Regions from separate parts of the Absiella sp. AM29-15 genome, predicted to be linked through region 2. Evidence: riboswitches for the same ligand, from Rfam matches in the RefSeq annotation. Region 2 holds a riboswitch; the other holds the start of a gene.
The links. Region 2 has a riboswitch for lysine ahead of lysA (diaminopimelate decarboxylase). Riboswitches for the same ligand answer to the same signal wherever they lie in the genome.
Positions count from the first base shown of each region.

Region 1: it holds a riboswitch for lysine, as region 2 does, so the genes downstream of both, DW761_RS10410 (YfcC family protein) here and lysA (diaminopimelate decarboxylase) in region 2, are expected to answer to the same signal.

Region 1 is NZ_QVFL01000009.1:28,790-45,171, reverse strand. Features, by position in the region: gene DW761_RS10430 (response regulator transcription factor) at 26-709, shown strand; gene DW761_RS10425 (HAMP domain-containing sensor histidine kinase) at 706-1,953, shown strand; gene DW761_RS10420 (ABC transporter ATP-binding protein) at 2,032-2,793, shown strand; gene DW761_RS10415 (FtsX-like permease family protein) at 2,796-5,159, shown strand; lysine riboswitch at 5,225-5,396, shown strand; gene DW761_RS10410 (YfcC family protein) at 5,467-6,855, shown strand; gene DW761_RS10405 (M20 family metallopeptidase) at 6,868-8,028, shown strand; gene DW761_RS10400 (hypothetical protein) at 8,150-8,731, shown strand; gene DW761_RS10395 (penicillin-binding transpeptidase domain-containing protein) at 8,768-10,726, opposite strand; gene DW761_RS10390 (ABC transporter ATP-binding protein) at 11,037-11,741, shown strand; gene DW761_RS10385 (FtsX-like permease family protein) at 11,742-14,990, shown strand; gene DW761_RS10380 (RNA polymerase sigma factor) at 15,081-15,629, shown strand; gene DW761_RS10375 (hypothetical protein) at 15,616-16,314, shown strand; gene DW761_RS10370 (ATP-binding cassette domain-containing protein) at 16,305-16,382, shown strand, end outside.
Region 2 is NZ_QVFL01000026.1:10,774-27,155, reverse strand. Features, by position in the region: gene DW761_RS19765 (hypothetical protein) at 13-216, opposite strand; gene DW761_RS21870 (accessory gene regulator B family protein) at 347-883, opposite strand; gene DW761_RS19755 (AgrD family cyclic lactone autoinducer peptide) at 873-992, opposite strand; gene DW761_RS19750 (sensor histidine kinase) at 1,092-1,931, opposite strand; gene DW761_RS19745 (LytR/AlgR family response regulator transcription factor) at 2,368-3,054, opposite strand; lysine riboswitch at 3,434-3,600, shown strand; gene lysA (diaminopimelate decarboxylase) at 3,669-4,955, shown strand; gene DW761_RS19735 (aspartate kinase) at 4,952-6,151, shown strand; gene dapA (4-hydroxy-tetrahydrodipicolinate synthase) at 6,222-7,094, shown strand; gene dapB (4-hydroxy-tetrahydrodipicolinate reductase) at 7,091-7,807, shown strand; gene DW761_RS19720 (hypothetical protein) at 7,841-8,995, opposite strand; gene DW761_RS19715 (maltodextrin glycosyltransferase) at 9,121-11,079, shown strand; gene DW761_RS19710 (hypothetical protein) at 11,157-11,609, opposite strand; gene DW761_RS19705 (YigZ family protein) at 11,855-12,478, shown strand; gene DW761_RS19700 (NAD(+) diphosphatase) at 12,473-13,027, opposite strand; gene DW761_RS19695 (lysylphosphatidylglycerol synthase transmembrane domain-containing protein) at 13,168-14,184, shown strand; gene DW761_RS19690 (hypothetical protein) at 14,229-15,065, opposite strand; gene DW761_RS19685 (serine hydrolase) at 15,258-16,382, opposite strand, start outside.

The sequences.
Region 1 (16,382 bases), on a different contig from region 2:
AAAATAAGGATAAGGGGAAACAATCATGGAGCATATACAATGTCTGATCGTAGATGATGAAATACCTTTGGCAGAAAGTACTGTTGAATATTTCAATCTGTTTGAGGTAAGCAGTGAGGCTGTTTTTGATGCGGAAAGCTGTTTAGCTTTTTTGCGTACACACACGGTGGATTTGATACTTTTAGACATCAATTTAGGTGGAGCTTCAGGGTTTGATTTATGTAAGGCCATACGTCTAGAGAGCGATGTGCCAATTCTGTTTATCAGCGCAAGACAAAGCGATGATGATATTATTTTAGCATTGAGTATTGGTGGAGATGATTATATACGAAAACCATATTCCCTAAGCGTACTGTTGGCAAAAGTAAAAACTGTGTTAAAACGCTATGGTAGTAAAACGGTAAAGAGGTATGATGATGGTTATTTATCTGTAGACTTTGCACTGGAAAAAGTAGAAATCATGAACAAACCGATAAAGCTAAAAGCGATGGAATATAAGCTTTTAAAATATTTGATGGAGCATGCAGGCAAACGGGTAGAAAAAGAAGCAATCTTTCGTGATGTATGGGAGGATAGTGTAACATTGGATGGTACTTTAAATGTGCATATTCGCCATATTCGTGAAAAAATTGAAAAAGATCCTAATCATCCTCAATATATCCAGACCATTTGGGGTGTTGGGTATATGTTTCAGGGAGAATCCTCATGAAGCATAAAATGATGTTTGGTTTATGTGGGGCATTGTTATTGATACAAATAGTTTCGATTTATTATCTAGGGGAAAAAGCACCTACATTAGATATGGTAAAAGTAAATGAAGTAATACAGCAGTTGATAACATCATGGGATCAACAAGAAGATGTATGTACAATCGATGCTGATTTTTCTTATGTCGTGATGAAGCCTTCGGGAAAAAGACAGTGTGGTTATGGAACGAATTTGCCAAAAGATCTTCATGAGGCAATCAAGCAGCGTACAACCATGGTGGATATTCTTGATACACAGCATGTCTATGGAAAACTTGTCATTATGAATGATCAGTTTACTATGCAAAAACAACGCCTACAGCATATCGTCATGATGATGTCTATATTAGAGCTGCTCATATTCATTCTTTATTATGTTTATTTACAGAAAACAATGATAAAACCTTTTCAGAATTTACAAACATTTGCCAAACATATCGCGCAAGGTGATTTGAATCATCCATTACCCATGGATCAAAGTCATATATTTGGGGCATTTAGTGAAAGTTTTGATATGATGCGCGATGAATTATGCAAAGCCAGAGAACAGGAACGAATTGCCGATGAGAGTAAAAAAGAGCTGGTCGCTAAACTCAGCCATGATATCAAAACACCGATTGCCTCCATTGAAGCTGTATCAGAATTAATGAGTGTAAAGAGTAAAGATGAAAAAGAAAAGCAGCAGCTGGCAGTGATACAGGCAAAAGCTACACAAATTGATGCATTAATCAATAATTTATTTTCTGCGACATTAGAGGAATTATCGCATTTAGATGTACATATAGAAGAAATGGAAAGCACCAAATTGATTGATATGATAAAGCAAGCAGATTATCTACATAAGGCATATATCGATGAAACAAAACCATGCTTAATCTATATGGATGTATTGCGATTACAACAGGTATTTGATAATCTATTTGCGAATGCTTATAAATATGCGAAAACAGATATGAAGGTATCCTTTGCATACGAGGATGATTTTTTATGTATCATGATACAGGATTATGGTCACACATTATCAAAAGATGATTTACCATTTTTATTTAAAAAATATTACCGAGGAAATAATGCATCCCATGAAAAAGGGGCAGGACTTGGATTATATATATCCCATTATCTGATGGAAAAAATGAAAGGCAGACTGGAAGTGGAATTAAATGAACAAGGTTGTTGTATGAAGCTTTATGTAAAACTTGTGAATTAAGGATTCGTTAAGGATTGGATAAAGACTGTTAAGGTTTCTCTATGATAAGATTTGTTTGTAAGAAAGGACGTAAATATTATGAATGAAAGAATCATCATCAAAAGTGAGAAGCTTTGTAAGAGTTTTTCCAATGGCGGAATACAACAACATGTTTTAAAAAATTTAGATATGCAGATATATGAAGGAGATTTTACAGTGATTATGGGACCATCTGGTGCTGGAAAATCTACATTATTATATGCTTTAAGCGGGATGGATCGTCCAACGCTGGGAACGATTGAATTTTCAGGTGAACGCATATCGGAAAAGAATCAGGATCAACTGGCACTTTTTCGCAGAAAGCATTGTGGCTTTGTATTTCAACAGATTTATTTAGTGGATGGCATGAGTATTATGGATAATATTTTAGCTGCTGGGTTATTGGTAAATAAAAATAAACAACAGGTATTAAAACAAGCGAAAGAAATGTTAAAAAGTGTTGGATTAAATGAGCAGATATGGCATAAGTTTCCTACTCAGTTATCAGGAGGTGAGGCACAACGTGCAGCGCTTATCAGAGCGATGATCAATCAGCCGGATATCGTATTTGCGGATGAACCAACAGGACAATTAAATTCACAAAGCAGTGATATGGTTTTAAATACCTTAACTCAAATGAATGAAGCTGGACAAACGATCGTTATGGTAACACATGATTTAAAATCAGCAAGACGTGCCAATCGTATTTTATATTTACAGGATGGCTTGATCCAGGGAGAGTATCATCTTGGAAAATATCAGGGCAGTGATGAAAAACGTCATGAAAAGCTGGCAGCATTTCTACTTGAAATGGGGTGGTGATGATGTCAGTGATGCTACTAGCAAAAGCTACCTTTCAAAAAAACAAATCACAGATGATAGGTTTTATGTTATTGATTATAATATCAAGCGCACTTATGAATTTAGGGCTTACTACGTTTTTGAATTATCCCCAGCTATTTGATCAATACGCCAAAGATATGCAATGTGCAGATGTCATTACCACCATACAAAACAAAGATGAAACGTATATAAAAACGTATCAACAAGAACTGCTTCATGATCCTGATACAAAACAGATGGAGCAACGAAATGTTTTGTTTTTTGCGGGTAAATGTCAATATCGAAACAGTGAAACCTTACGTCAATTTGCGGTGTTGAATAAAGATGATAAACAAGAAATTGGTAAAATATCAATCATGGAAGAAAGCAAGAAATCTGTCGAACATGGGATATATTTGCCATATTTATTTCATACAGGTGGTCAATATAATTTACTGGATGATTTTACGTTAACCATCATACAGGATGGTAAAGAGGTTGCATTCACCTATCAGATAAAAGGCTTTTATGAGGAAATGATGCTTGCGACAATTAATTCCTCCACAACCGGCTTATTATTAGATGATGAAGAATATCAAACAGTATCAAAGCGCTTGTCACATACCATTGATGCGACGATGTTTTTAATGAAAGTGAACCAGCATGATCAAAATAGTGAGTATGCGACAAGACATTTACCAACCCTCACTTCCACTAATCCATCCATTCGCTCTGATATGAATTATTATGATACGATCAAACAATCAAGAACACTGACATCTTCTATTGGCGCTACTTTGATTATCGCTTTTTCCATGATCATGATGGTTATTTTAGTGATTGTGATACGTTTTAAAATACAAAATACCATTGTGGAGGATATGAAAAATATTGGTGCTTATAAAGCTATCGGATATACAGGAATACAGATTCTATTATCGTTGATGCTTCCATATTTAATAATTGGAGGAATTGGTGGTATCCTTGGGATTGGATTATCCAATCTGTTATTACCATTTCTATCTTATATGTTTGCCATTCAAACAGGACTCACATGGCATCAGGGACTTGATGCGCTTTGTGTAAGTATGACTTTGCTTTTTTTAATGCTGATTATTTCCCTCATCACAATGGTAACATCTATGAAGGCCAAAAAGCTGACACCAATTGTGGCGTTGCGAAGTGGATTTTATACACATAATTTTAAACGAAATCATGTTCCATTAGACAAACATAAAGCAACGTTAACGGTTTTGTTGGCAATGAAAGTCTTGATTCAAAATCTGAAAGCAAACGTTATGGTAAGCATTGTAATTAGTGCCATTGCATTCGCCAGTGTTTTTGCGGGTGTTTTATTCTATAATATTTCGTATCAGTTTGATAACTTTTTATTTGCCAGTTCAGGAGATATTGCAGATATTATTGTAGAATCAAAAACCCATGAGGATCATTTACGTCTGAAAACGGATTTAGAAAAAATATCCGGCGTTGATCATAGCGTGGATTTTTATACAGATAATGCTTTTCAATGTGGGCATGAGGTAGTCATCTGTTATACTAGTGAAAACTTCCTGCATTTACGTTCTCAACAAGTCTTATATCAGGGAAGATTTCCAAAATATGCAAATGAAGTAGCAATCGGTGGATTATTAGCTTCTAAATTACACAAAGAGCCGGGAGAAATGATTACCTTAAAAAAGGGGGATAAGGAACAGGAGTATTTGATTACCGGCTTGATTCAGGGGGCAAATTATATGGGGCATGATGTTGCCATCACAGAAGAAGGGTATCGATTATTTGTCAAAGACTATGAAGCTAGAACATTAAATATCTATACCAAAGATAAACAAGAAATTGAGGATACCATACAATATATCAAACAACATTATTCCTCAAATATTATCGGTATACAAAATAATCGCAAAGTGGTAGAGGCGTCAATGGGGTCTTATCGAGATATTGTCAGTGCGTTGGTATGTGTGATTGCGGGTATCACCTTATTTATTATCATATTGATTATGTATCTTGTACAAAAGACATCCATCCTGCAACGGAAACAAGAGTTTGGTATTTTAAAGGCCATTGGCTACACATCGAAACAATTGATTCATCAAATTGCATTAACATCACTTATGGTTTTTGTGATTGGCGCTATGACAGGAGCAATCCTTGGATACTATCTCATCAATCCATTATTAAGTATGTTGTTATCCTATATTGGTATGATGAAGGTTCAATTTGAAATACCATGGATGATGTTGATTACCATTATTTTACTTATTTGTTTAACTGGGAGTGCTTTAGCTATGTGGATTGCAAGAAGAATCAAAAAAATATCACCGTATTTATTAGTTAATGAAAATTAAACTATGAAAAAAGTGGTGTCTGTCTTGCAAATGTAGACAAATAATGCTAAAATGTCAACGTCTTGTGTTTAAGAAGAGGCGCGTTGATTATGAGTATGATATCGGAGATCGAAAGTCTGTGAAGATATCAGAAAGGATGATACGCCGAAGCAGATAGGTCAAAGTATCTGCTGGGGGTATGTTGAAGAAGCATGCCACTGTCTTTATGTTAAAACATAAAGGAGCGCTATCTTAAAACATCAAAGTTATCTTCCAAAAGGTCTTTGCATGTTTTAGGGTGCAAGGACTTTTTTATTGGAGGAAAATTATGGAAAAGAAAAAGAAAAAGTTTCAAATGCCGCATGCATATGTCATCATCTTTTTAATGACTATGTTAACGGCAGTGCTGGCAAACATCGTACCTGCAGGAGAATTTGAGAGAATTGTAGATGCAGCAGGCAACACAATTGTTGTTCCTGACAGCTATCATGCGGTAGAAAAGGTAGGATGTTCAATTTTTGATATGTTTAAATCCATTCAGCTGGGATTTGTGGATGGTGCACAGATTATCTTCTTTATCATCTTTGCATATGCATTTGTTTATATTTTGATTAAGAATGGAACCTTTGATGCAGTCGTAGGATTTATCTTAAGAAAAATCGGTGATCGCATTGAATTGATTATCCCTGTATGTATGATTACCTTTGGTTTACTTGGTAGTACCATGGGAATGTTTGAAGAAACGTATGGATTGATTCCGGTATTTATTTCCATTGCGGCAGTCCTTGGCTATGATGCAATCGTTGGTGGAAGCATCATCTATCTTGGTGTTGCGATAGGTTTTGCGGCAGCAACCATCAATCCATTTACCGTAGGAATTGCTCAGGAAGTAGCGGGTGTGACAATGTTTTCCGGGCTTGGATATCGTATTGTCTGCTTTGCTGTATTTATGGGAATTAGTATCTGGTATGTATGGCGTTATGCACATCGTGTAAAAAAAGATCCAACAAAATCAGTATTATATGGCGCAAAAGTTGAAATGCTGGAAGTTGGCTCAAAAGATGAATTAATGAAATCAAAGTTCACATGGACACATAAAATCAGCTGCTTGATGTTTGTATTTACAATTGCGATGCTGTTGATTGGTACCATCAAGTTTGGATGGTATATTGATGAAATAGCGACATTATTCATTATTATGACAGTTGTGACAGGCTTTATTTCTCGTTTTACCGCAAGTCAGATTGCAGAATTCTTTATTGAAGCAAGTAAGGAAATGATGTATGGTGCATTGTTAGTTGGTGTCAGCCGCAGTATTCCTGTGATCATGGATAATGCACATATCATTGATACAATTGTTTACTGGCTGGCTAACCTTTTATCAAACTTCCAGGGAATGTTAAGCGCAATGGGTATGTTGTTTGTTCAAAATATCATCAATTTCTTTATCCCAAGTGGGGCAGGACAGGCACTTGTGACGATGCCGATTTTAGCTCCAGTAGGAGAGATGGTAGGTGTATCCCGTCAGGTAAGTGTACTGGCATTTCAGTTTGGTGATGGATTCTCTAATATCTTCTGGCCAACCAGTGTATTCATGATGTGTGGCATCATGCGTTTGCCAATTGATCGCTGGTATAAATTTGTGACACCTTTATTTGGCTTACTATTTATCGCATCTATGGTTTTACTTGGTGTGGCAGTTGTCATTGGATATTAAGGAGAAAACGATATGGAATTAAAAACACGTTTATATACGATAGAAGATGAATGTGCATCATTGATTGAAGAAGTCAGTGAATACATTTATGAACACGCAGAACTTGGAAATGAAGAATATAAATCAAGTGCTTATTTGGTGGAGCAATTAGAAAAACAAGGATTCACGATTACTTATCCTTATCTGGATATCCCTACAGCATTTCGTGCAGAGCTTGTTTGTGGAGAAGGTCCTAAGGTAGCATTTCTTGCGGAATATGATGCACTTCCAGGATATGGGGAAGATAAATGCCAAGTAGCACATGCTTGTGGACACAATTGGATTGCGGCATCTACATTTGGCGCAGCAATATCCCTTGCACATATGAAAGATGTTATTTCAGGTAGTATTGTGGTCATTGGAACCCCAGCGGAAGAAACAACGGGTGGCAAATATGATTTGGTTGAACGTGGTGCTTTTGATGATATTGATGCGGCAATACAAATGCATTTAGGTGCTGAAAATAATATCCATGTGGTCACATTGGCGATGGATTCCTTAGAATTTAATTTTAAAGGAGTTGCGGCACATGCGGCTGCTTATCCTGAAAAAGGCATCAATGCACTAGATGGTGTACAGCTGATGTTTGCGGGAGTGAATGCTCTTCGTCAGCATATGCGAAGTGATGCCAGAGTTGCAGGTATCATTACAGATGGCGGTGTCGCATGTAATACCGTACCAGATAAAGCCGGCTGTCGTTTCTATATCCGTGCAAAAGATCGTGCATATTTAGAAGAACTTACAAAACGTATCATCAACTGTGCAAAGGGTGCAGCATTGATGAGTGGCGCAAAACTGGAATATCATAACTTTGAAAATTCTTATGATGACCTTGTTTATCATGAAGGATTGCGTCAGCTATTGAAGGAAAATCTGATGGCGCTTGGTGTGAATGATTTTGTGGAAGCGGATGAAGAAGCCAGTGGCTCCAGTGACATTGGAAATGTATCCCATGTTTGTCCTTGTGTATATTGTGAAATTGATACAGGCGCAAATCCTAAAGTATTTGCCCATCATGAAGATTTCTTGGCATATGTACATGGGGATAACGCAAAACATAGTTTACATACAGCCACAAAAGCAATGGCATATACAGCTTTACAAGTATTTTTGAAGCCAGAAATTGTAAAATAAGCAAAGAGATAGAAATCCAGCATGTAAAGAAAGGATTTCTATCTTTTTTCTATTGAACTTTTATAAACAGGTGGTATATTATAAGTAACATTGAAACAGTGAAATATCTGGGAGGTATTTTATGAATATCGTCGTAGGAAAGAAATTAAATCGAAAAAACGTTGGAAAGGAAATGGTACCTGTCGCATTAATTGCCTTATTACTTGCATCATTATTCTTTGGATTGATGAAGTTAGAAGTATGGATGTTTTTTGCTATGTGGATCATCTTCTTTTGTTTATTATGTTTGGCAATGCTGCCTGGGGCATTTAAACAGTATTGGTGTATCAGTGAAGATAAAATCATTCTTCAAAATGATACCGTGATCAATAACGCAAAGATTATAAAAGCTTTATTTCAAAATGAAAGTGTGGATTGTTACTATGTATTGAAAAAACAAGATATTGAAAAAATCGAAATTCGTTATATCAAAAATACGATCGCAGGCCCGGCAAAACGAACACCGGATACATTCTATTTCAATCTGTATTCTGTCTATGGGAAGAAACGTTTCAATCTTACGAATTTATCAGAAGAAGAAGTCAATCAGATCATGCTGATGTTGCCAAAGCTTTGTGATCATATCATTGATGAACAACAGGTATTGTATGCTGTCGAACATCATTTAAATTTATATGATTTTATATATCAAAATAAAGCGTAAAAAAAGTCTAATCCTAATCGATTAGACTTTTTATCATTATTGAAGTGTACGCCACAAAGCTTTCATTAATGGTGTAACGTATAAACTGCCGTTACGATCTTCTGCATTATCCACCATTAAGGTAATTGCATAATCTTTATTGGCACTGCACAGCCATCCGATTTCTTTTTCATTGACCTGTGCGGTTCCGGTTTTACCTAATGCTTTTGTAGGATTTTCTGAATCATAACTGCTATAGGTGTTTGTTAAAGCTTTCTTTAATGTTTCTACTGTTCCAGATGAGATAGCATCTTTCTTCCATGTTTCTGCTTTTCCATCCTGATAAATCAAATAAGGTTTAGGAATACTTCCATTATTTTCAAAGGATGCATAAAATGCGGTTAAATGAAGTGGAGATATTTGAAGTTTTCCCTGTCCATAACCTGTATCCGCTAATGTGATATCTTTCTTTAAATCACTTTCTTCACCATAACTGCTTGCGGGAATCGTAAATGGGAAATCCATTTGATCGTTAAAACCATAACTGTTTAATTTATCTGTATAGGTTTTGATGCCCATCTTTAACGCTACTTTTGCGAAATAGGTATTATCAGAATAAATCAGGGCATTTTGCAGATCAGCTTTGCCATCATATGCAGCAGTTGTCTTTACAAAATAATCACCCCAACTATTATCTTTCTGCCATTTTTTATCTTTTGCCTGTCCCATATCCTCATCCGCTGTAATGGTTTTAGAATCTAGTGCAGCTGCCGCAGTGAATGCTTTAAAGGTAGAACCAGGGGTATATAAACCTGTGAAACGATTTTCTAATGGTCGGTTCTTATCATTATTCAAAGAATCCCATTTGGCAGTTGTCATACCTAGTGCAAAATCATTTGGATCATAACTTGGAGTAGATACAAGGGCTAAGACTTCTCCGGTTTTTGGCTGCATCACCACACCAGCCCCCTGATCATTTTTTAATTGTTCATATACTTTTTTCTGTACGTCAACATCAATTGTCGTTTTGATATCTTTACCGTTTTTTACATCACGTTTCGCAATGGTATCCACAACATTACCATCTCTTACCACAAGGATGCTTACCCCGTTTTGTCCACGCAAATCTTTTTCATAGATACTTTCCAATCCGGTTTTTCCAATCAGTGAATTGCTGTCATAACCTTCGCCTTTATGTTTTTCTAATTCTTCCGCATTAATCGTCTGTACATAACCGCTTAAGTGGGAGCATATTTCTTTATAAGGATATATACGGGCACTTGTTGTTTGTGTTGTAACCCCGGATAAATCATCAATTTTGATATCTGTATCTTTGGATATCGTTTTTACAGGTACAAATAAATCATCTTTTACCCAGCTTGCTTGCATAGCATTTTTGATACTGTCAACATTAATATCCAAACGTTTCGCTAAAGTAGAAAGATCTTCCTCGTCCTTTATTTTACCTGGCACTACGCCGACAACGATTGCTTGATCATCACCTGCAATAACTTTTCCATTGCGATCAAGAATACTGCCACGTTTTGCTTCTTCACTGGATATCTGAATGCCATCGCCATTTTGCATCTGTGGGAATATCTGGGCATAACTCCAGCTGATTTTGTAGGTGTCATCTTCTTTGACAATCTGTACAGACTGATCAAAACTAACATTTCCAGCAAGGGTATCTGCGCTGAAATGATAGGCAGCTGTTTTACCGCCATCACCATCTACAATATCCTTGGTTTCAATCTTAAGCTGGTCTGCTTCTATTCCATTATAAATGTTTGTATATTTATTAACGAATGTATCGTGATCAGTTTCTGACTTTGATTTACTGTCTAATAAATTGTACATGGCTTCATAATCTTTTTTCTCCCATGCTTTGCTGTATTCATCCCATGCTGTTTTCGCAGATGGACCTGAATTCAACAAGAAGAATGCGCCAATGCCTGCCGCAATGATCAAAATGGCCGCAATCGATGTAATTGTGATTTGTTTCTTTGTAAAGTTCATAAAATACCTCCTTTTCTTTCTTGTATTGTAACATTTTATAGAAGCAAGTAAAAGAAAAAAATCTCATAATATTCTATGAGATCCTCATTGGAATTATAACTAAATGATAATGCTGATATATGTGGGTAAATTATTTAGATAATATACCGGCAATAATTGTCGCAGGATACGGAATATCAACCCTGTTTGAAAGAGAAAATAGATTATGTAGGAAAAAAGTGAAAAAAAGAAAATAGGGGGAAAGACTATCAAAGTTTTTTCAATTTTAGTATAATATAGGAAAACGTATATGTTAGAAAGGTCGATGTATATGAGTGCCTATATTGAATTTCAAAATGTAAAAAAAATATATAAAATGGGAGAAGTAGAAATTGAAGCACTAAGTGGTGTGGATTTTTCTATTGATCAGGGAGAATTTGTGGTCATTGCGGGCGCCAGTGGTGCTGGAAAAAGTACAATACTGAATATTCTAGGTGGAATGGATAGTTGTACAAGCGGCAATATCTATGTAGATGGTAAAGAAATCAGTAAATATAATGCCAAACAATTAACGACATATCGTCGTTATGATATTGGATTTGTATTCCAGTTTTATAATCTGGTACAGAATTTAACCGTTAAGGAAAATGTAGAGCTGGCAGCACAAATCTGTAAAGAACCTTTGGATATTGATGAAACAATTGAAGCAGTCGGATTAAAAGATCGAAGTGGAAATTTCCCTGCACAATTATCCGGTGGGGAACAACAGCGTGTGGCCATTGCCCGTGCATTAGCTAAAAATCCCAAGCTTTTATTATGTGATGAGCCAACCGGTGCCCTTGATTATAATACCGGTAAACAAATCTTAAAATTACTTCAGGATACCTGTCGACAACGTGGGGTAAGTGTCATCGTTATTACTCATAACTTGGCACTTACGGCGATGGGGGATAAAGTTATTAAAGTACGTAATGGAAAGATTGAAAGTGTAACCATCAACGAAAACCCACTGCCAGTAGAAAGGATCGAATACTAAATGAAATTTAAAGCACTGAGAAAGGACATTACACGAGAAATGCGAAAATCGCTGGGGCGGTTTTTATCTATATTTTCTATCGTTGCCATCGGAGTAGCGTTTTTTGCGGGTGTCAAAGCAAGTGTTCCTGTCATGAAAAACAGTGCCGATCATTATTTTGATGAGTACAATTTCATGGATTTTAAAGTAATGTCTACCATTGGCATGACAAAAGAGGATGCATCCGCCATTCGTAAAATTGATGGTGTGGAGGGTGTTTATCCCAGTTATTCCATCGATACCTTAAATACAGTAGATAATAAACAAAAGGTTATTAAAGTGATGTCATATCCAATGAAGGATACCAAAGATAATCCGGATTATATCAATCAGATGCGAATCATCAATGGCCGTCTGCCTGAAAAAGAAAATGAATGTGTCATTGAACATGATAGTATCAAAGGTGCATCCAGTAAAGTTGGAGATCACATCACATTAACTAGTGGGAGTGATGATGAATTAAAGGATACGTTGAAAAATACAACGTATACAATCGTTGGAGAAGTCACAACGCCTTATTATTTATCATATGAAAAAGGTAGTTCTGCTATCGGCAGTGGTACGATTGACAATTATATCATCATACCCGACAGCAACTTTAAAATGGATTACTATACAGAAATATATGTAACAGTAAAAAATGCGAAAAAATATAATTCTTATGATGATGCTTATTTTGATGTGATAAAAAAAGTAGAAACAAAACTTACTTCACTTGGAGAAGAAAGAGCTGATTTACGCTTTGAGAAAATCAAAAAAGATGCTTTGGAAAAGGTAGAGGATGGGCGTAAAGAATATGAAGCCAATAAAAAGAAATTTGATGAAGAAATCAAAAAGGCTAAACAACAGTTATCTGATGCACATGATCAGGCACTTGTTGGACAGGCAACATTAAATGCCAACCAGTTGACCAGCCAGCAAATGCTTGCGTCAAAAAAACAGGAGCTTGAACAAAGTGAAGCCCAGATGAACAGCTTGGTTGCCCAATATGATGCAGCAAAAGCAAAATTGAATGAGGAAAAAACAAAAGTAGATACTCAAATAGCGGATTTAAATAAACAGATTGAAACACAAAAGGGTAAAGTCGATGAAATTGATCAACAGATCAAAGATGTGGAAGAACAGTTGAAACAGCCTGATTTGACAGACTTGGAAAAACAGCTGCTGGAGGAAAAAAAGAAAGCTTTAGAGGCTTCTAAAACGTATATGGTGCCATCTCTTGAACTTCTACAAAAACAGATGGAAACCCTGCAAAGCAATTTAGAAACCGGTATGAATCAATTAGCTGTATTAGATGAACAAATCTCTAATGCCAAAAATCAAATAGAGCTTGGAAAACAGCAACTAGCTGAAGCTGAAACAAGTACTCAAAAACAATTTGAAGAAGCACAGAAACAAATTGATGATGGCAATACACAGGTCATAAAAGGTACTTTGGAATTAGAAGAGAAAGAAAAAGATGGTGCCGCAAAACTTGCGGAAGCGAAAGAAAAACTTGATAAAAGTGAAGAAGAAATCAAAGCAATGAAAACACCACAATGGTATGTGCTAGATCGTAATTCCCATTATTCCTATCGAGATTATGGAAGTGCAGCCGATCGTATGGGTGGAATTGCGAAAGTATTCCCATTATTCTTCTTTGTGGTCGCAGCTCTTGTATGTTTAACAACCATGACGCGTATGGTGGATGAACAACGTCAGGAAATCGGTACTTTAAAAGCACTTGGATATTCAAAAACAGCAATTGCGATGAAATACATTATGTATGCGGGTGTTGCCAGTATCTTTGGCGGTATCTTTGGCTCCATCATTGGTATGGTGGTATTCCCAACTGTGATATATAATGCATGGAATATCATGTATACCCTGCCTGAAGTACAGCTTCAATTCCAATTTGGACTAGCCTTTACTGCGATAGGTATCGTTTCTTTGATTACCGTAGCAGCAGCCATTTCGGCAGTATATAAGGAATTAATGGATGTACCAAGTCAGCTGATGCGCCCAAAAGCACCAAAGAATGGCAAGAAAATTTTATTAGAGCGGGTTCCATTTATATGGAAACGATTTAACTTTATTCATAAAGTAACCGCTAGAAATATCTTCCGTTATAAAAAACGTTTCCTAATGACTGTCATTGGTATCAGCGGATGTAGTGCCTTGCTTGTGGCTGGTTTCGGTATTCAAGATTCTATTGGAGAAATTGTTGTTTTACAGTATGAAGAATTAAATAAATACGATGTAAGCATGACATTTTCAACAGATGCCACAGCTTCTCAGCGTGATAAAGCATTAGATGAATTAAAAGCCAATAAAGATATATCCGATGCAATGGGTGTAGCGATATACCATGGATTCTATGCTGATGAAGGTGAAGATAAAGGTGTTGATATCTATGTACCAGCAAATGTCAATGAATATCAGAAGTTTACAGTATTGCGAACAAGGAAAGGTCATGACCCGTTAGATTTAGAAAGTGATGGTGCCATCATCACAGAAAAACTTGCGAAAGCAAAAGGCATTTCAGTTGGTGACAGCATCCCAATTGATAATGGTGATGGGGTAAAGAAAGATATCAAGATAACTGGAATCAGTGAAAACTATGTAGGCCATGCCATCTATATGACACCATCTTATTATAAGAGTGTATATCATACGACCCCTAAGAACACAACACTGTTAGGCATTATGAAAACCGTAAACAGTGATCAGGAAGAAGCGTTGGGAAATGCATTTATGAAACAGGCAGGAATTGAGTCTGTGACATTCTATAGTGGTATTGCGTCAAGCTTTGAAGATACCATTTCCTCTTTATCGTTTATCGTTGTCGTATTGATCATATCTGCGGGAATGCTGGCATTTGTGGTTTTATATAATCTGACAAATGTAAATATCAGTGAACGATTACGGGAAATTGCGACAATCAAGGTGCTTGGCTTCTATGATAATGAAGTTTCCGCATATGTCTATCGTGAAAATATCATCCTAACATTGATTGGTGCTCTGGTAGGTTTAGGCTTGGGAATCATATTGCATTCTTTGATTATGAGCCTTGCGGAATTAGATACTGTCATGTTCGGCAGAAATATCTATCCAATCTCCTTTGTTTACTCAGTATTGATCACGATGGGATTCTCTATTATTGTAAATCTTGTTATGTATCGTAAATTAAAGAAGATTCCGATGGTAGAATCTTTAAAATCAGTGGAATAGTGAATAACTGTTCCACTTTTTTTCAATAAAAAGCAATATTTATAAGACCAAATGCTGAAAAAAGAAGTTATACAAGTGAGGAGGTAGAACATGAATGAATCCAATCTGATCAGAAAAATAAAAAAAGGCGATGAAGATGCTATGGATATCCTGATTCAATCCTACTATCCTTTCATATATGCGTATGTATCAAGAAAAATGTTGATGGATGATTGTGCAAAAGATATTACACAAGAAGTTTTTTTACGGTTTTTGCGATATCTTCCCACCTATCGACAAGAAGGGAAACTGTTGCATTATTTATATCGGATAGCTTCCAACGTTTGTAAAGACTACTACAGAAAAATGCAGTATCATGAAGATATCAGTGAATTAGATTATATGATTGAGGATGATACAAATGTCCATGAAAGTATTTTAAATCAACTGAAATATGAAGAACTGATGCTGTGGATTAGTAAACTAAACGATATCCAGCAGGATGTGATCATTTTAAAGTACTTTCATCAATTGACCTTTAAAGAAATTGCGGATATCCATCATATTCCGGTTTCTACCGTAAAATCTAGACATACACAAGCATTGATCAAATTAAGAAAACTTATGAAAGAAGGTGGATTTCAACATGAAAAAATTTGATGTGAATATCCCAGAACAAGAAATAGAGCATATGCACTGGCTGTGTGAACAAGAATGGCAACTGGTAAGTGCTAGACAGGAAACAAATGATTTACGTCGTTTAAAACGTTTTTTATATTTTGATCTACATCGATTTACCGCCATTGCATTTCTAAGTCTGATGCTAACGATATTGATTTTATGGTGTATGCAAATCAATATAAATGAAAGTATGACGATTTATTTTATATCATTGGGATTTTTCAGTATTTTTGAAATGTTCAAAGACATGTATTACCACACAAGTGAATTATGCTCACCAGTATATCTACATGCGGGCAGGCGGTTTTTAATGAAAAATATCGCCATTAGTATCATAATGCTAGGAATGCTGTTATTAATTTCTTTGATTCATTTGATATTATCAGATTTTATGATTTCCTTCATTATTCTATATGCCTATATTCCTTTATTTTTGATTCAGTGCATGTATTTGATCTTTCTTCCTTATATTCACAGCTATATACAGGCAATGATTATTTATATTATGACATTTGCCATTTATGAATATATTGTATGTTATTTTGATCTGTATGACCCTTTTATAATTATTCTGTTTTTCATCATTCTGTTATGCTTTTATTTCTTTAACAGCATTTATCAATATTTCAAAATAAGAAAGGCAGGGAATATGATATGGAATTAGTCTTGGAACATCTTAATAAATCATTTAAAAATAAAAAAGCAGTCATTGATGTAAATATCACCTTTCAT
Region 2 (16,382 bases):
CTGACCTTTTTTTTAATCTTTTTTCATCTTTTTTGCATGTTCAATGTATTCAAAAATAGATGGCACAATTTTATAAAGCATCATAGCTACTGACACAATCATACAAATTTTAAACAATTTATCATCATTTCCACCATACGGAACAAATGATTTTAATGACAATTCCATGACAAACGTTAGAAATCCTAGTCCAAAATAGAAATCTCTCTTTTCCATAATTTTCTCCTTATCCTAAATATAGGCAAAGGGATTGCCACCAGCAACCCCTTTATTTTAGAATTCATTTGTATCCATGCAAATAATTTCAAATACGTTTTAGAAATAGGAATGATTTGTCATAAGAAATTTAGTTTTCTGAAATCATTTCATGTGTACTACTAGAACCCCTTAATTGAAAATCCTTTAACAGTATCAAACCAAGCTGTGAGCTGAATACCTGAAAGATGATAACACCAAGATTAGCCCGAAATATGATAAAAATGGCTATATATACGGTATAGAAGAATAACAATTTCTTTGTTATTTCTTCCTTTCTCAAGCATAATATCAATGCAATCATCATTAGCATTATGGTTAATGATGCATAACCTATATACTTAAAATACCATAAATTTAGTAAAACAGTAAATAGGTAACACATGCTACAGCGAAATCTGGTTGTACAATGGAAGCTCGTTAATCTTATCTTAATAACTGATAATAATAGAATATAGAAAAATCCAAAGTATGCCTCATGTAATAGGCAACAAATCAGGAAGGATAATCCTAAACATTCTGTTGTTGAAACAATTGCTTCCAATCCATAAAGGAAAACTTCTTTTTCGTCTTCATCGGAAGACTCACAAATGTAATTGGTAAACTTTCTTAATAGCCTATTTACCATGTTTCTCTAAACTTTTTGGTTTTTTAGGCTCATAATGTCCTAACCAAGTCACATTTGAAGAAGCTACGGATGCAGTCTTTACAACTACCTTTTTAATCATGTTTTTCATTTTCTAAATCCTCCTTTTTCTTTAATATATTCCTATAGTATGTGAACTTCAAGTTGCAAGGGATATTTTGTGGTGATAGGGACAAAGCGAATTCATTGTTTAAAAATAAATATATGTATTAAAATATTCATCAATATCAATTACTATATTGCCATTATATTTATTAATAATGCTTTCTATATTTTTCATTCCTATACCATGATTTTTACCATCTGATTTATTAGTGATATACTCTCCATTCTCATATTTTAATCGACTTGAATCAAATGTATTTCTAAGGTTTATAAAGACAACATCTTTATTCTTATCAATAATCAATTCAATAAAACGATTATTCACTTTTTCTACAGCCTCAATACAATTATCCAATAAATTTCCTAATAAGATGCATAAATCAATATTATCCATAAAATCTAAATTATCATTTATATCAATAACATACCGTATATTTAATCCTTTTGTATTAAATAATTTAGAATCTATAATATAATTAAGTATTTCACGATCAGTTTTAACAGCTTTAAATGTACCAATTTTATGATAAATATCTTGTATATATTTCATAGCATTATTTACTTGATTTTCTTGTAACATAGTATAAATTAATGTGATATGGTTTTTTAAATCGTGTGACAACGCTTTGTTCATATCATAACTTTTTTGAAAATCTTCATAATATGTTTTATTGAATTCAAGAGCAGCATGCTTTATTTCTTCGTCTAATAATTTTTTATTGGCCCCTATTAATTCAATATATTGATAAAAAAACAGTAAAAACATAATAGCCATAAATATTATTATACAAGTAGATAATGTATAATTGATATCACCTTTAATAAACAAAGATAAAACTATAGCCATAAGAAAATACATGATTGTTTCAGTTATTGAAAACATAACCATTTGTCTTTTTTTAATATTATAATCTTTAAAATCCATTTTATGCCTTCTAAAGAAGACGAAAATCAAGACTAGTACTATTTTATTCATCATAAAACAAATTTGATATACAAATTCATCATTATAATCTATTTGTCCAATATGCTTTATAAAAAGCGTTTCAATAAAAATACAAAACATATCTAATAATGACAATATAGTAAAAGCGAAAATTATATAGAAAATGCAAAGGCCCTTATCTTCATCAAAGTTAAAAAGGCAATATGAAATAATAATGATTAAAGGTATTAACATAAGAAAAGGATAATTCAATGTATCAAGATAAAAAGATGTCAATGTCAAAATCCCCATAAACACCCACTTCAGCCAGGGATACTTTTCTTTCACAAAGATGGCTGGAAAGCTAAGTGTTAAATAGTTCTCCAACAAAGACATGCAAATACTAAGCAATAACATAAATAATCCCTGTTCTAATCTAGCGTCTTGCTAATGTAAAGGTACGGATGATCGGACCTATATTACGCTTATTGAATTTCACAATTCTTCCGGATTTTAATGTGATTTCTAAGCGTTTGCTGTCTACATTTTTGATATAAATCGGATTGATCAATTCTCCACTGCTGCATTTCACTAAATTTGTTGGATGTTCTTCTAAGAAGTTTTTCATAGAATCCCGTTTTCTAAACAGATAGTTGTCTTTATCTAGAAAGTAAAGATAACTTCCACTTGAATAGATATATTGTATATTATTGATCATAATTCTACATTCAATATTATTACGATCTTCTTTTACATCAACATACGCCTGTCTGATACGCAAGATTTTGAATAGTGCTTCTAATGCTTCTGGCAGTTCTTTTTGATAGTATTGTTTCCTAATGAAACGAAGTGCACTATATTTATACCCTTCACATACCAGTTCATCATGAGAGCTGATAAAGATAATTGGAAATCCTAAATCTTTTTGTTTTAGTTTATTTGCGATTTCAAATCCCTCATGAACGCCCTTCAATTCGATATCCAGCAGGCAGCCATCAAAATCAAAATCATCAGGCATATCCGTAAAACAGTTAACTTTCCAAGAAGGATAAAGTTCTTCTATTTTGTTTTTTAGTAAACCTGAGAATAATTCGTCATCATCGATAATTGCAATTTTACTCATTTTTTATATCTCCCTTTTGTTGTAGAAACATTGTCCTTATTTATTGTACTATTTTTTTTCTCCCTTAAATACATCAGTTTTAAGAAATAATTCTCTTATAAGAGATAACTTGTGACTTTTATGTATTTCCTAGTTATTTATCATACCAAATTATGCATAAAATATCAGCATTTACTCTTATAAGTGGTAAAAAATGGTCTTAACAGGAAATTATATATCATATGTTTAATATTTTGGAATATTCAAACGATGTTAGAGAAAACTATGATATGATGTAGATAACGCAGATCAAATTGTAAATTTTTACAATATTGGAAATATTTTCTATTTATCACGCCAAAGTGTTGTAATTTACGTGCGTTAGTGGTATGATACTAACAAATTTGATAGAGGCGCGGATGCGACTATAACGTACAGAGCTGGCGAGCGATTGATGTATGTTAACAGCAAATCTGCCGAACTGTTTTCTTAGGCATAAGGAAATGGTGGGCTGATGGAGAATATCCATTGGACTGTCTGCGAATACGTAGATGTGCTATCTTATTGTCAGGAGATAAACACCATGTCAGTAAGAGCGAATCTACTGGCATTTTTTATTGTGAGAGGTAAATGATATGAACAAAAATGTGTTAGAAATTTCTGGAGTATCTGTAGAACAGCTGGCGGCTACCTGCAAAACTCCCCTATATGTATACGACGAAAACAAAATACGCCAGCAATTAAGTATGTATCATGAACTGTTTCAGTCTAAGGATTTCGATACAGAAGTTTTATATGCCAGTAAAGCATTTAGCTGTAAAGCAATGGTTGAGCTTGTGAAGACATATGGCTTAAGTCTAGATGTTGTGAGCGGTGGTGAACTGTTTACTGCATATCAGGCAGGATTTCCAATGGAACGTGTTTATTTCCACGGAAATAATAAATCATATGAAGAACTGGAAATGGCAGTTAAATATGGTGTAGGTACGATTATCATTGATAATGATATGGAGTGCGATGCATTAGTTTCTATTATGAAAAACGCAGGTACTTCTATAAAGACAATGTTGCGTGTAAATCCGGGTGTAGAAGCACATACCCATAAATATATTGTGACAGCACATGTGGACAGCAAGTTTGGTATTTCTATCTTGCGTGAACAGGAAATTGCGGATATGATTCATAAATTAACAAGTATTCCTAATATTACTTTTGAAGGCTTCCATTCTCATATCGGTTCTCAGATATTTGATAAGGAAGCGTATGTTGCGGAAATCGGCAAGCTTTGTGAATTCATGAAAATCATGCAGGAACGATTTGGCATCACTTGTTCGTCTTTAAATCTTGGTGGTGGATTTGCGGCATATTATACGCAGGCTGACCATCCAATTCCTTTACAGGATGTTTGTAAGACGATTTTAGATACCTGCAAGGCGCAGAAAGAAGCTTGTGGTTTATCATTCCATAAGGTGATGATTGAACCAGGCAGAAGTATTGTGGCAGAAGCTGGTTCTACATTATATCGTATCGGTTATCAGAAACAGACAGAAAACAAAAAATATCTGTTTGTGGATGGTGGCATGAGCGATAATATCCGTCCTGCTTTATATCAGGCAGAATATGCCTGTGATATCGCAAATCGTATGAATGAAGAAAAAACTGAAAAAGTGACGGTGGCCGGCAAGTGTTGTGAATCTGGAGATATACTGGTAGAGGATGTGATGCTGCCAGAAGCAAAACAGAATGATTTATTGATTATTTATACAACCGGAGCTTATGGCTACAGCATGGCCAGCAACTACAACAAGCTTGGTAAACCTGCCGTTGTCTTTGTAAAAGATGGTGTGGTACGTGTCGTAGTAAAACGTGAAAGCTATCAGGATATGAACGCAATGGATTGTGATGAGGTTGTGAATGTATGAATGTAGTTGAGAAGTATGGAGGAACAAGTGTTGGTACGATTGATCAGATCCTTGCGATTGCTCAGCATGTCAAGGAAATGAAAGAAGCCGGTCACAATATTGTGATCGTTGCCAGCGCAATGGGGAAAACTACAAATAAACTGATTGAAATGACAAAAGCAATCAGTGATAAGGTAAATCAAAGAGAATTGGATTCTTTATTAAGTACAGGTGAACAAAGAACCATTACCTTACTTGCGATGGCAATTGATGCTCTAGGTATCCCTGCAATCTCTTTAACTGGATATCAGTGTGGATTTATTACCAGTCATCATCATGCCCATGCACGCATCAAAGATATTGACATCACTAATTTAAAGAAACATCTGGACGACGGAAAAGTCGTTGTCGTGGCAGGTTTTCAGGGTGCGACAGAAAATGGTGAAATCACAACCCTTGGAAGAGGTGGAAGTGATACAACCGCTGTGGCACTAGCTGCTAAACTTGGCTGGGAATGTCATATATATACAGATGTAAATGGTGTATATACGATTGATCCACGTTTATATCCACATGCAAAACGTTTAAAAGAGATCACTTATAACGAAATGATGCAGATGGCCTGTCTTGGCTCTGGTGTACTGGAAACAAGAAGTGTGGAATTAGCCAGTAAGTATCATGTGAAATTATTTTTAGGCAAGGCCTTAGAGAAAGATAAACGCAAGGGGACATATATTATGGAAACAATAAAGAATTTAGAAGATATGCCGATTACCGGTATCAGTATCAAAGACGACTATGCCATCATGCGTGTGAATGAGCTTCCTAATGATGGAAAATTCCTTGGGGAATTATTTGCGATGATTGCGAAATTAGATATCAATCTAGACACAATTTCCCAGCAGCTGACACATGATGGAAAGGTAAATTTCTCTTTCTATTGTAATAAGCAGCAATCCGATACGATTTTAGAGCATCTGGATGAGTTACATTCAAAATATCCAATCAGCCGTTTATTAGGTTTTGTGAAGCTGTCTGTAGTTGGTGTGGGTATTTCTACACATAGTGGTATTGCCGCAAAGGTATTAAATACATTAAGTGCTCATGGTATTCGTTATTATATGATCACATCCAGTGAGATTTCTATTTCTTTAACAATCGAGGAAAAAGATAAACAAAAAGCCATACAGGTACTTGGCGAAGCATTTGATTTATAAGAAAGGCTATAAAACAGTATAACTGTTGAAGATAAGTGATTCTAAGAGAACCACGAAAGGAGAAGCAATTATGATTAAGGGTAGTATTGTAGCATTGATTACACCGTTCCACGAAGATGGCAGTGTAAATTTTGAAAAACTTGAAGAATTATTGGAATGGCATGTTGCCAATCACACAGATGGTATTCTAGTATTGGGTACCACTGGTGAAAGTTCTACCATGACACATGAAGAAGATGACGCAGTTGTGGAATTCACATTAAAGGTTATCAACAAGCGTTTGCCAGTCATTGTTGGCGCAGGCAGCAACTGTACACAGACAGCTGTGGAAAAGAGTATAAAATACGAAAAAATGGGCGCAGATTATCTGTTGATTATTTCTCCATACTACAACAAGGCGAATAATCAGGGTATGATTGCACACTTTACTGCCGTTGCGGATGCTGTGAATATTCCAATTATCATGTATAACATTCCAGGAAGAACTGGTGTCGCAATCAGTGAAGATGCTGTGAAAGTATTAAGTAAACATCCAAATATCTGTGGCATCAAGGAAGCCAGTGGAAATATTTCATACGCTACCAACATTGCACGTTATTTAAATGATGATTTCGCAATGTACAGTGGAAATGATGATATGATTACCAGTATGTTGTCTTTAGGTGCTAGTGGTGTCATTTCTGTACTTGCCAATGTATTGCCAAAGGAAACACATGATATGGTTATAGACTATCTGAATGGCGATGTTAAAAAATCATTAGAAGCTCAGTTAAAATATCTGGATTTGATTCACGCTTTATTTATTGAAGTCAACCCAATTCCAGTAAAAGAAGCATTGAATATTATGGGCAAAGGCGTTGGCGGTTATCGTCTGCCTTTATGTGAAATGAGTGATGCGCATAAAGAAGTACTGGCACAGGCATTGCATGAGGTGGGACTATGAATATCGTAGTTGTCGGCTTTGGTAAAATGGGACAGCTGGTAAAGAAAACAGCAGAGGAGCATGGTCATCAGGTCGTCATGGTAGTGGATATTACCAATTGCCAGGATTTAGATGCTTTACAGGAAAAAGTGGATTGTGTCATTGATTTCTCTCATCCAGATAATCTGTCATGGATGATTCCCTATGTGAAGAAAAGTGGTGCTGCCCTGGTTTGTGGTACCACAGGCTTAAATGATTTACAGCGTAAACAGATTGAAGATTTAAAAGACAGCAATCGTGTGATTTATTCTGCGAACTATTCTTTTGGTATCGCTGTGTTTAAAGAAGTTCTTTCATTGATTACACCCATGCTGGAAGATGGTTTTGATATCGAAGTGATTGAAAAACATCATAACCAGAAACAGGATGCGCCAAGTGGAACTGCGAAATTATTAGTGGAAACCATGAATCCTGATCATGAATATAAAGAAGTACACGGTCGTAATGGCATGGTTGGAAAACGCCAGAAAGAAATTGGTATCCATGCAGTACGTGGTGGAACCGTTGCTGGTGAACATACCGTTATGTTTTTAGGGGATGATGAAAGTTTTGAAATCACCCATACAGCAACAAGTCGTCAAATCTTTGTGAATGGTGCGATTCGTGCAGCGGAATTTCTGATGACACAAGAAAATGGCAGCTATACCATGAAGGATCTATTATTCAAAAACTAACAAGCAACCCTTATCATCATAGGTAAGGGTTTTTTATTGGTGTAAACACCACGCTTTACTATATGCATGAATTTCTTTTTGGATCGTTTTCGCAGATTTATTAGCGACGATCCCATTCTGTAAGATCGATACAATATTTGTTTTCAGATATAAATCTTTATAATGAATTGATGGTTTTTCTTTGATAGCTCCCATACTCCATAAACGACTGCCATTCATCGCCTGGATCATTTCTTTATTCAAAGCATCATAGATATGAAAGTCTGAAATATCTTCTTTTTGAAGCAATACCACCCCATCATTATGATCAAGATATGCTTGGATGCCTGCTTTACTGCGTACCATATTCATAAATGCCTTTGCGCAATTAGGATAGGGACAGTCTTTGTTTACCATAAATCCATAGGTATCCGCATAGGGCGAATAGCCCTGTTCATCAAGTGATGGCATTGGTTTGATATGTAACTGTTGACTGGCATAATATGGTTGTTTCTTTATCTCTTGTGAAGGCAACAAGCCACTAAAATACCCTTGTGTAAAAAAGTTTGTCGCATGATATGGATCATCTTCTAATTGATGTTCATGATAAAAATCTTTCATTTGCTGAATACAGTCTAAAAATGCATCCTCCATAAATATATCCTCCATTGAAACCCCGCTGTCTGGATCATAATGAGAGAGCCATAATGGAAGAATCTGATCAGCATAATGATTATAGTAATACATATGTGGGTTATGATAATTCATAAAATCTGAGATTTCATCTTCTTTGATCGAATATGTATCCAGCATGGGTTGTGCATATACAAACAGCATCCCCTTCCCTTCTATTGGCTGAAAATAATCTTCTAAAGATGTACGTTTTAAGCTTGATGGAACATCATAAGCAGAGGTTATATCAAAAGCCAAAGCATATGTACGTTTTGATAATGCATCACAATCATTTACCCATTCGATATCATGATAAAACTGCTGATGGAAGCAATTATCCGGACTTACGATATGAATGGCATCTTTTTGTTCAGGATACAGCGTATTCCATAAAGATACCAATGCCTTACCATATGCTTTATTTGATACTTCTACCTGCAAAGATGCATGTTTTTCCAGTTCCACAGAGGAATCCTTTGATAATGTACAAGAACTTAATGTCATACATAACAGAAGATACCATACGATTTTTTTCATTTTTATCACCTAATGAAAAAGTCTATCAGCGAAAAGGTGTAAAATTTGTAGAAGAATGTGGATTTCCACGGTATAATAAAGGTGATGCTAAAAACACGACGCAAACGACGAAAAGGGGGCATTTTATGAAATATTTACCATTACTCTTACAAAACCTGGAAAAAGAAGCTGAAATTCATGAAAAGGATATCTTTAATTATGCACTTCCCCAGTCCTGGAATTTATTCGGCTACTCCAACACAAGGATTTTAAGAAATAACGAAATACTTGTAAATCCTTATGCATTTTATCATTATTCTTTCCAACATCTGTTTTTTGATGAAAAAGGAAAACTGAAAAAAGCACAGTCACTTGTGAAAAAAGACTGGCTAAAAAAAGCAAACATCTATTCTTTACATATCCGCAGTGCGAGTGCATGGGATCATGACCGTGACGACAGTTTAAAAGAAAATTTATATGGTCTAAAGGATAATGGAACCTTTTTAAAGGCAATGCTGCTTTTACCATTTTATAAGCGTATGGGTATCAATACCATCCTGCTTCATCAGATATTCAGTTTAGGAAAAACGCATACCACACATGATTATTCTAATAAAGAATGTGTTTTGGATTTCCGTTTGATTGACGATCAGCTAAAGGATCCTTTGGTACCACAGCTGTCTGCCAAGCAACAGTGTATTGCCTTCATGGAAGCCTGTCATCTATTAGGATTTCATGTGATACTGGAATATTGTCCTGGTAAAATGTCTATCGATAATTTCTACGCAAGAGAGTGTCCAGAATATTTCTATTGGATCAAAGAAGAGGAATATAAAAACTATCATGCGCCAATCTGTCATGCTTTACCACAAAATACACTGCCTTTTTCTTATACTTTAAAGGATTTTTATCGCAGTGAGGATGTAAAGGAGCATATCCAAAAGTTTGTGAAACATGATGATCCTTGTAAGAAAGTATTAGCACCTGCTTTTTCTGATCAAATCAACGCCAATCTTCCTATTGATGAGGATACAACATATTTTCGCTTCTATGAAGATATTCATACACACGCACCTGCTGAGCTGAAAAAAGCCGGTATCCCTTATATGACACAGGATATCATCCGTGCAGATTTGCATCCTGCCAAAAAACCGTTCACAACACTTTGGGATACTTTAACAGAGAATATCATCTGGTATCAGAATGAGTTACAGGTGGATGGTATTTTCCTTGGTAAACCATTTTTGATTCCGGAAAAGCTTCAGAAACAAATGGCTGTACAGGCAAAGAAAAATAAAAAAGGCTTTGTGATGATTGCGGAAGATACCATTCATGAAAATGGTGCCTTATGGAAACGTAAAGGATATGATGCTATATCTGGAAACAGTGCTTATGAAGAAACCCAGATTGAACAATATCGCTTCCACAACTTTGCTTATCAGTTAAAAGGCTGTGTATGTCCAATGTTTGCTGCCAGTGAATTTTATGATTCCAGAAGAAGCAGCTGTTTAGAAAATGGCAAGACGTTGACAAATATGTTAAGTATCATGAATTTGTTTTTACCAAATGGCATTCCTATGTATATGAATGGTGTGGAAAGCTATGAGGTACAGCCACTGCAGCTTAGTGAATACGGGGATCAAAAGTATTTGTACTCCCTTCCTAAATCAGATACCCGTTATCTGAAGCAGGCATATATTGATCGTTATTATTATAACTATTTTGCTCATGATTTAAATACATTGCCTACATTAATGGAGCACGCCAATCACATCCGTGAGGAGTATATAGAAGAAATCCATACACCACAGGCATGTATCCCTGTATGGTTTGATACACCAAGAGATGCTGGTATCGGCTTTACTTATGTAAAGGAAGATAAAGCTTTATTGGTGGTATGTAATACCAATGTACATCAAAGTGTTCATTTACATATCCACACGGAGAATTTAATGAGTGAGCTGCCATTCCGTTATCAAAGCATCTTACAGATCTATTCCACAAATGATCCTTATATCCATGATGTATTCATGGATGATTTCCAGAATATCCCTATGGACTTTGCGCCGGGAGAAATTAAGTTTATTGAATTTAAGGCACAATAGTTAGATAAGAAGTGAAACCTCATTCACTTCTTTTTTTCCACAAAAAAAACATAAGGTCAAATGTGACTTTATGTTTTTCATTTCTTTTCTATCTGCATATAATAATCCAATGTAGGATGTTCACTTTTTATCTTTTCACTAAACAACAGATATTTTACACTGCCTGGTATATAACCATTTTTATCCGCCCATTTTGTTTCCATGTAGCGCTCTGTAGAAGTAATCGCCTTTCTCCAGAAACGACCAAAAGTCGGTTCGATTTCCGCAGTCGCAAAATCGCCTTCCACAACCACCAGCTTTTCCAGATCTGGGTGATATTCCATTCTTCCAACAAACAGCTGAAATTCTCCTTCATCCTGATAAAAATCTTTGATCAACGCAACATAGGGAAGAACTGTATCACATTTACTGACACGTCTGATACGGTCAATCAATTCAAGCATGTCTTTCTTTGCTTCTTTTTCATTGGAAATTGTACTAAAGCCATAGAACATCTGTTCCTCTTTAAACTTCGTCTTAACTTCTTTCATATGGATACCCCTGTCAATTATGCATATTCATAACAGGTCTTTTGTATGGATTTAAAAGATTGCTTATGCCCTCCATCGCAATTTTTTTCATACCATGAAAGATCTGCATGAATCAGACAATCTATATTGCCCTTACCTTATCATGATACCATATTTTCTTAGCGCTAGGTATCTTTTTTTTACATACACAAACGAATTTTCTTTTTTTATATTTTCTTTTCCGATATAATAGATACGGTGATATTATGTACAGATTAAAAGAAGATCATATGGAAGAGCTGGATATCAAAAAAAGCCGCTTCCTGTGCTATTTACATAAAAGTTTTTGTGAAGAAGACGCAAAAGCGTTTATCTTAAAAATCAAGAAGGAACATCCCAATGCGACACATCATTGTTATGCCTTTGTGATTGGTGAACATAATGAATTACAACGAAGCAATGATGATGGGGAACCTTCTGGTACTGCCGGTGTACCCATGCTGGAATGTTTAATGCATTCTCAGATGCAGGATATCACAGCGGTTGTTGTTCGCTATTTTGGCGGTATTAAATTAGGTGCTGGTGGATTGATTCGGGCATATTCTAAAAGTGTATCCAATGCCCTGCAGCACGCTGTTATCACAAAAAAAGAAAATATGAAGAAATATTCTCTCACATTTTCTTATGACCTGATTGGAAAACTTGACCATTACCTGCGTATAAATCATATTATCATATTAGATAAGGTATATGATGAACAGGTAACTTATACATTTCTAGTAAAAGATGCAATTGATGAGGATATCAGTGAAATGAGCAATGGTGCTTTCCTTCCTGAATTTATTGAAGATGTTATAATAGATATGGATATTACATTAGAGGAATCATAACGATTCCTTTTTTGTATCTTTGACTTCCATCCAGCTGAAATCATAGCGGTTGTTTGCATCCTGCCATTTCTTAAAGAAATCAAATAAAAACCGCTGAGCTAAGGAACAAGGTTTTACCTCGTGTTTTGCCTCCTCAAAGCTGTACCACTTTGCCTCATCTACTTCCCAATCACTGACATGATCCAAACACTCATCATTAGCCACTACTGTAAAATTGCACATCAGGGTATTGGTATTGGGGAAATATTCACTGCGATTATATCGATAAGCTTTTACCTTCAGACCAATTTCTTCTTCCAGCTCACGAATTAATGTTTCTTCTAAAGATTCCTTTTGATTTACATATCCAGCGACCAGTACATTATGATCTCTGCCATATTGTTTAATTAATAATATTTTATCTTTATCAGGGTTTAATACCACCATGGAAACAGCTGTACTAAATACAGGGAAACGATATTCTTGACACTGTTCACAATAAGGTATCTTTCCTTCATGTTCATGTTCTTTTAAAATAAGTGGATGTCCACATGTACTGCAATACTTCATTACATCTACCTCCAATTGCTATTAGTATACGGCAAATCAGGGATGCTACGCAATACTTAACCATATTTTTACATTTCTTCATGAATTTTAGTGCTATACTAACAAAATAAGCATACGATAGTAAAGGAAGGAAGACATGTATGACAACAAACTGGAAAAAAACAATTGCGCAAATGATATTGTTGATAGGGCTCATTAGCTTTGCTTTCTGGTTTGCGCTTAAGGATGATTATCAAGAAGTTCTGCATAATCTAAAAAGCGTATCCCTTGTCTGGATTGGTATTATATTTCTTTTTGGTATTTTATATTATCTTTTACAGGGATATATGTTATATACGATCACAAAGCCATATAAAAAAGATGTAACTTTCAAGGATGGCTGCTACAACGCTTATATTGCCGCATTCTTTAATGGGGTGACACCTTTGGGTGGTGGACAGGTAGCACAGACTTATGCTTTTCGTAAACTTGCCATTTCTTATCAAGATATCGCAAGTATCTTGTGGAAAGAGTTTTTTCTTTACCAAAGTGTAGTGGTTGGCTTTGCATGTCTTTTGATTATGACACATTTCACTTTCTCTATTCATACCTTTTCTGGTTATTTCCTATTGGTTTTGGCAGGTCTATGCATCAATGCTTCCGTTATATTGATTCTGTGGACCATGTCGCATTTTCCTAAATTATATACCTGGATCAGTGAAAAAGTCGTTTCCCTTGGGGAAAAGTTTCATATCATTAAAAAGAAAGAGGAAATCTTAGAAAAGTGGAATCTTCAGGTAGAATATTTCACAAAGGAAATCAAACAGTTAAAAAAAGATAAGCGTCTGATTAAAAAAGGTGTGATTATTGATTTATTAAGACAAATTATTTATTACAGTATCCCTTATCTGGTTGGGATTGGATTAGGCCTGCCTTTAAGTTTTGAGGATATCATGACAATTTTACTATTGTCATGTTTTATTCATATGTTAAATGCTTTAACACCATTACCAGGAGATTCAGGCTGGACAGAAAGTGCCTTTATACTAATATTCAGCGTACCTTTTGGAAAGATATATGCCAGCAGTATCATGATCTTATGGCGATTTGCGACATATTATCTGAATATTTTGATTGGTGGATGTATCTTCTTTATCATAAAAACCAAAAATGCTTAAAAACGGTGAAGCATCATCGAATAGATGATATTCCACCGTTTATTTTAACGAACTTCTTTTGCTAATTTCCATAGTTCACTGAAAGACACAAAACCGATTGCATCGCTTTTTTCTTTCGCAACCTGGCGCTGACGTTTTACATTTCCTTCATGTACAGCATTCAGATTATTTTTATCCATCATGTATTGTACATAAGAGAATTTCTTCAAAAGGAACCAATTCGCAATAAAGGTATTGATACATGCTTCCTTGTTTTCACTGGCCGCAAGCGTTTCCCTTAAAGACGCTTCCTGTTCCTTACCCATCTGATTTGCCAAATCATACATTTCTGCATAACTTTCAAACATTTTAGAATCCAGATTACGCTGAACGATACCTGCTTTACTGTTTTGGAAGAAGAATGAATCAACTGCCTGAAGCATCAGCTCCACGTTTTCCTCATTCATACAGTCTGCGATAATCTCATTACGAGTTCCCTCATATTCATTTTCTGGTTCGCTCATTACATAATACAACGCTTTTGCTTTCACATATTCTTCTTTATCTCCTAATGTCAATATGATTGCCTTTTGGACGTCATCGAATTTCCCATATACTACGTAAGGACATACAATGCTTCCTTTAGGCAATTTGAATGCATCCTTATAACGGATGATTTGATTTGCGATTGCATCTTTATTGATATTTAATCTCAGACCTACACAAATCTTGAGATTACAGTCCTTTTCAAACAGTTTTGATAATAAAGTATAAACTTCCTCTTTGCCCTCTACTGTTTCTATCGTGGAAAGATAATCTTCTAAAAAGCCATTAAATTCACAAATTCCGGTATTCCCTTCTCTAGCATCTTGAACTTCACTCAAAATATCATAAATTGCCATAGTTTTCCTCCTTTCCTTGACGTATGTTTGACATTTGAAGATAAATGGAACTATGTCACTGTTGTATATGAATAGGTTCCCGATGATGAGTGGGAACCATAGCGCTTTCATTTTGTTGTTTTCCTAATTTTATTGTACAACCTTTTGAAAATAATTCAATCTTTATTTCATTTTTTTCACTTTTTCATTGTATTAATGTGCCTGTGCATAGTTATATAAAAGCACATTGATTTCACCCATTACATTTTTCCCTGCTTCCCCAAGAGAAGTATATACAGATACTGCATAAGGATGATCACTCATTACCAGTCCTGCGGCATTCCAAGCACTACCATAACAGCCATCCTTCTGCATAATTGGCACATCTAAATAACGCTTCAGACAATCTCCTGGCGCAACTCCATATAATCGCTGTGACAGCTCAGGAAAACTGTTTAGATGCTGATATAAATATACAAGTGCATCATTCATATAATGTACAGTAATATTGTTGGAATAATATGGCGTTTCATAATTAATGGAGCTATATTTTTTAATTGCTTCACGATAGCTTCCCCAGCCGCCTATGCCTTTAAACAGGATACGGGATGCTGTGTTGTCAGAGTAAACGATACTATAAAACTGCAGGTCTGCGATAGATATCTTATCTCCGGGTTTCTTTGTATCCCCGATTGGTCCACCTTCTTCAAAATCATCTTTCTCATAAAGCAGCAAATCACTTTGTAATATCTTTCCAGCATTTTCCTGTTCATAATAATACATATTCAAAGGCAATTTATAAGTACTTCCTGCCACCATCCATTGATTACCATTCACAAAATACTCTTCACCTGTCGTAAAACTATGAAAACTAATCGCAACCTGTGTGGTAAGACCTCTTTTTTTCATATAATCCTTTAAGATTGCTTCTAAACTCATATTCTTATAATCATAATCAAAGGATACCTTTGATACTACATCTACTTTTGGCGTGCTGTCTATCACATTGATAACTTGACACTTCTTTTCTGTATTGCCACTTTGATCTTTTGCACTTACACAAAATTCATGTTCCCCTACAGTAAAGTCCTCTTCTTTCATGTTGAGTGTCACATTTACTTTTGATTTTTCATCTTTTGCGGTATATAGATCTTTAATAGAAAATCCTTTATACAAGTCTACTTCCTTCACAGGGAGTGTGATTTTTGGTTTCACATGATCTTCCACGTGAAAAATCACTGGATAATCTTTATCTCTGAAATGTAAGGTAACTGTATAGTCTTTGATTTCATCAAACTTGAATAAAGAGGAATCAAATTCTTCATCACTTCGTTGTCC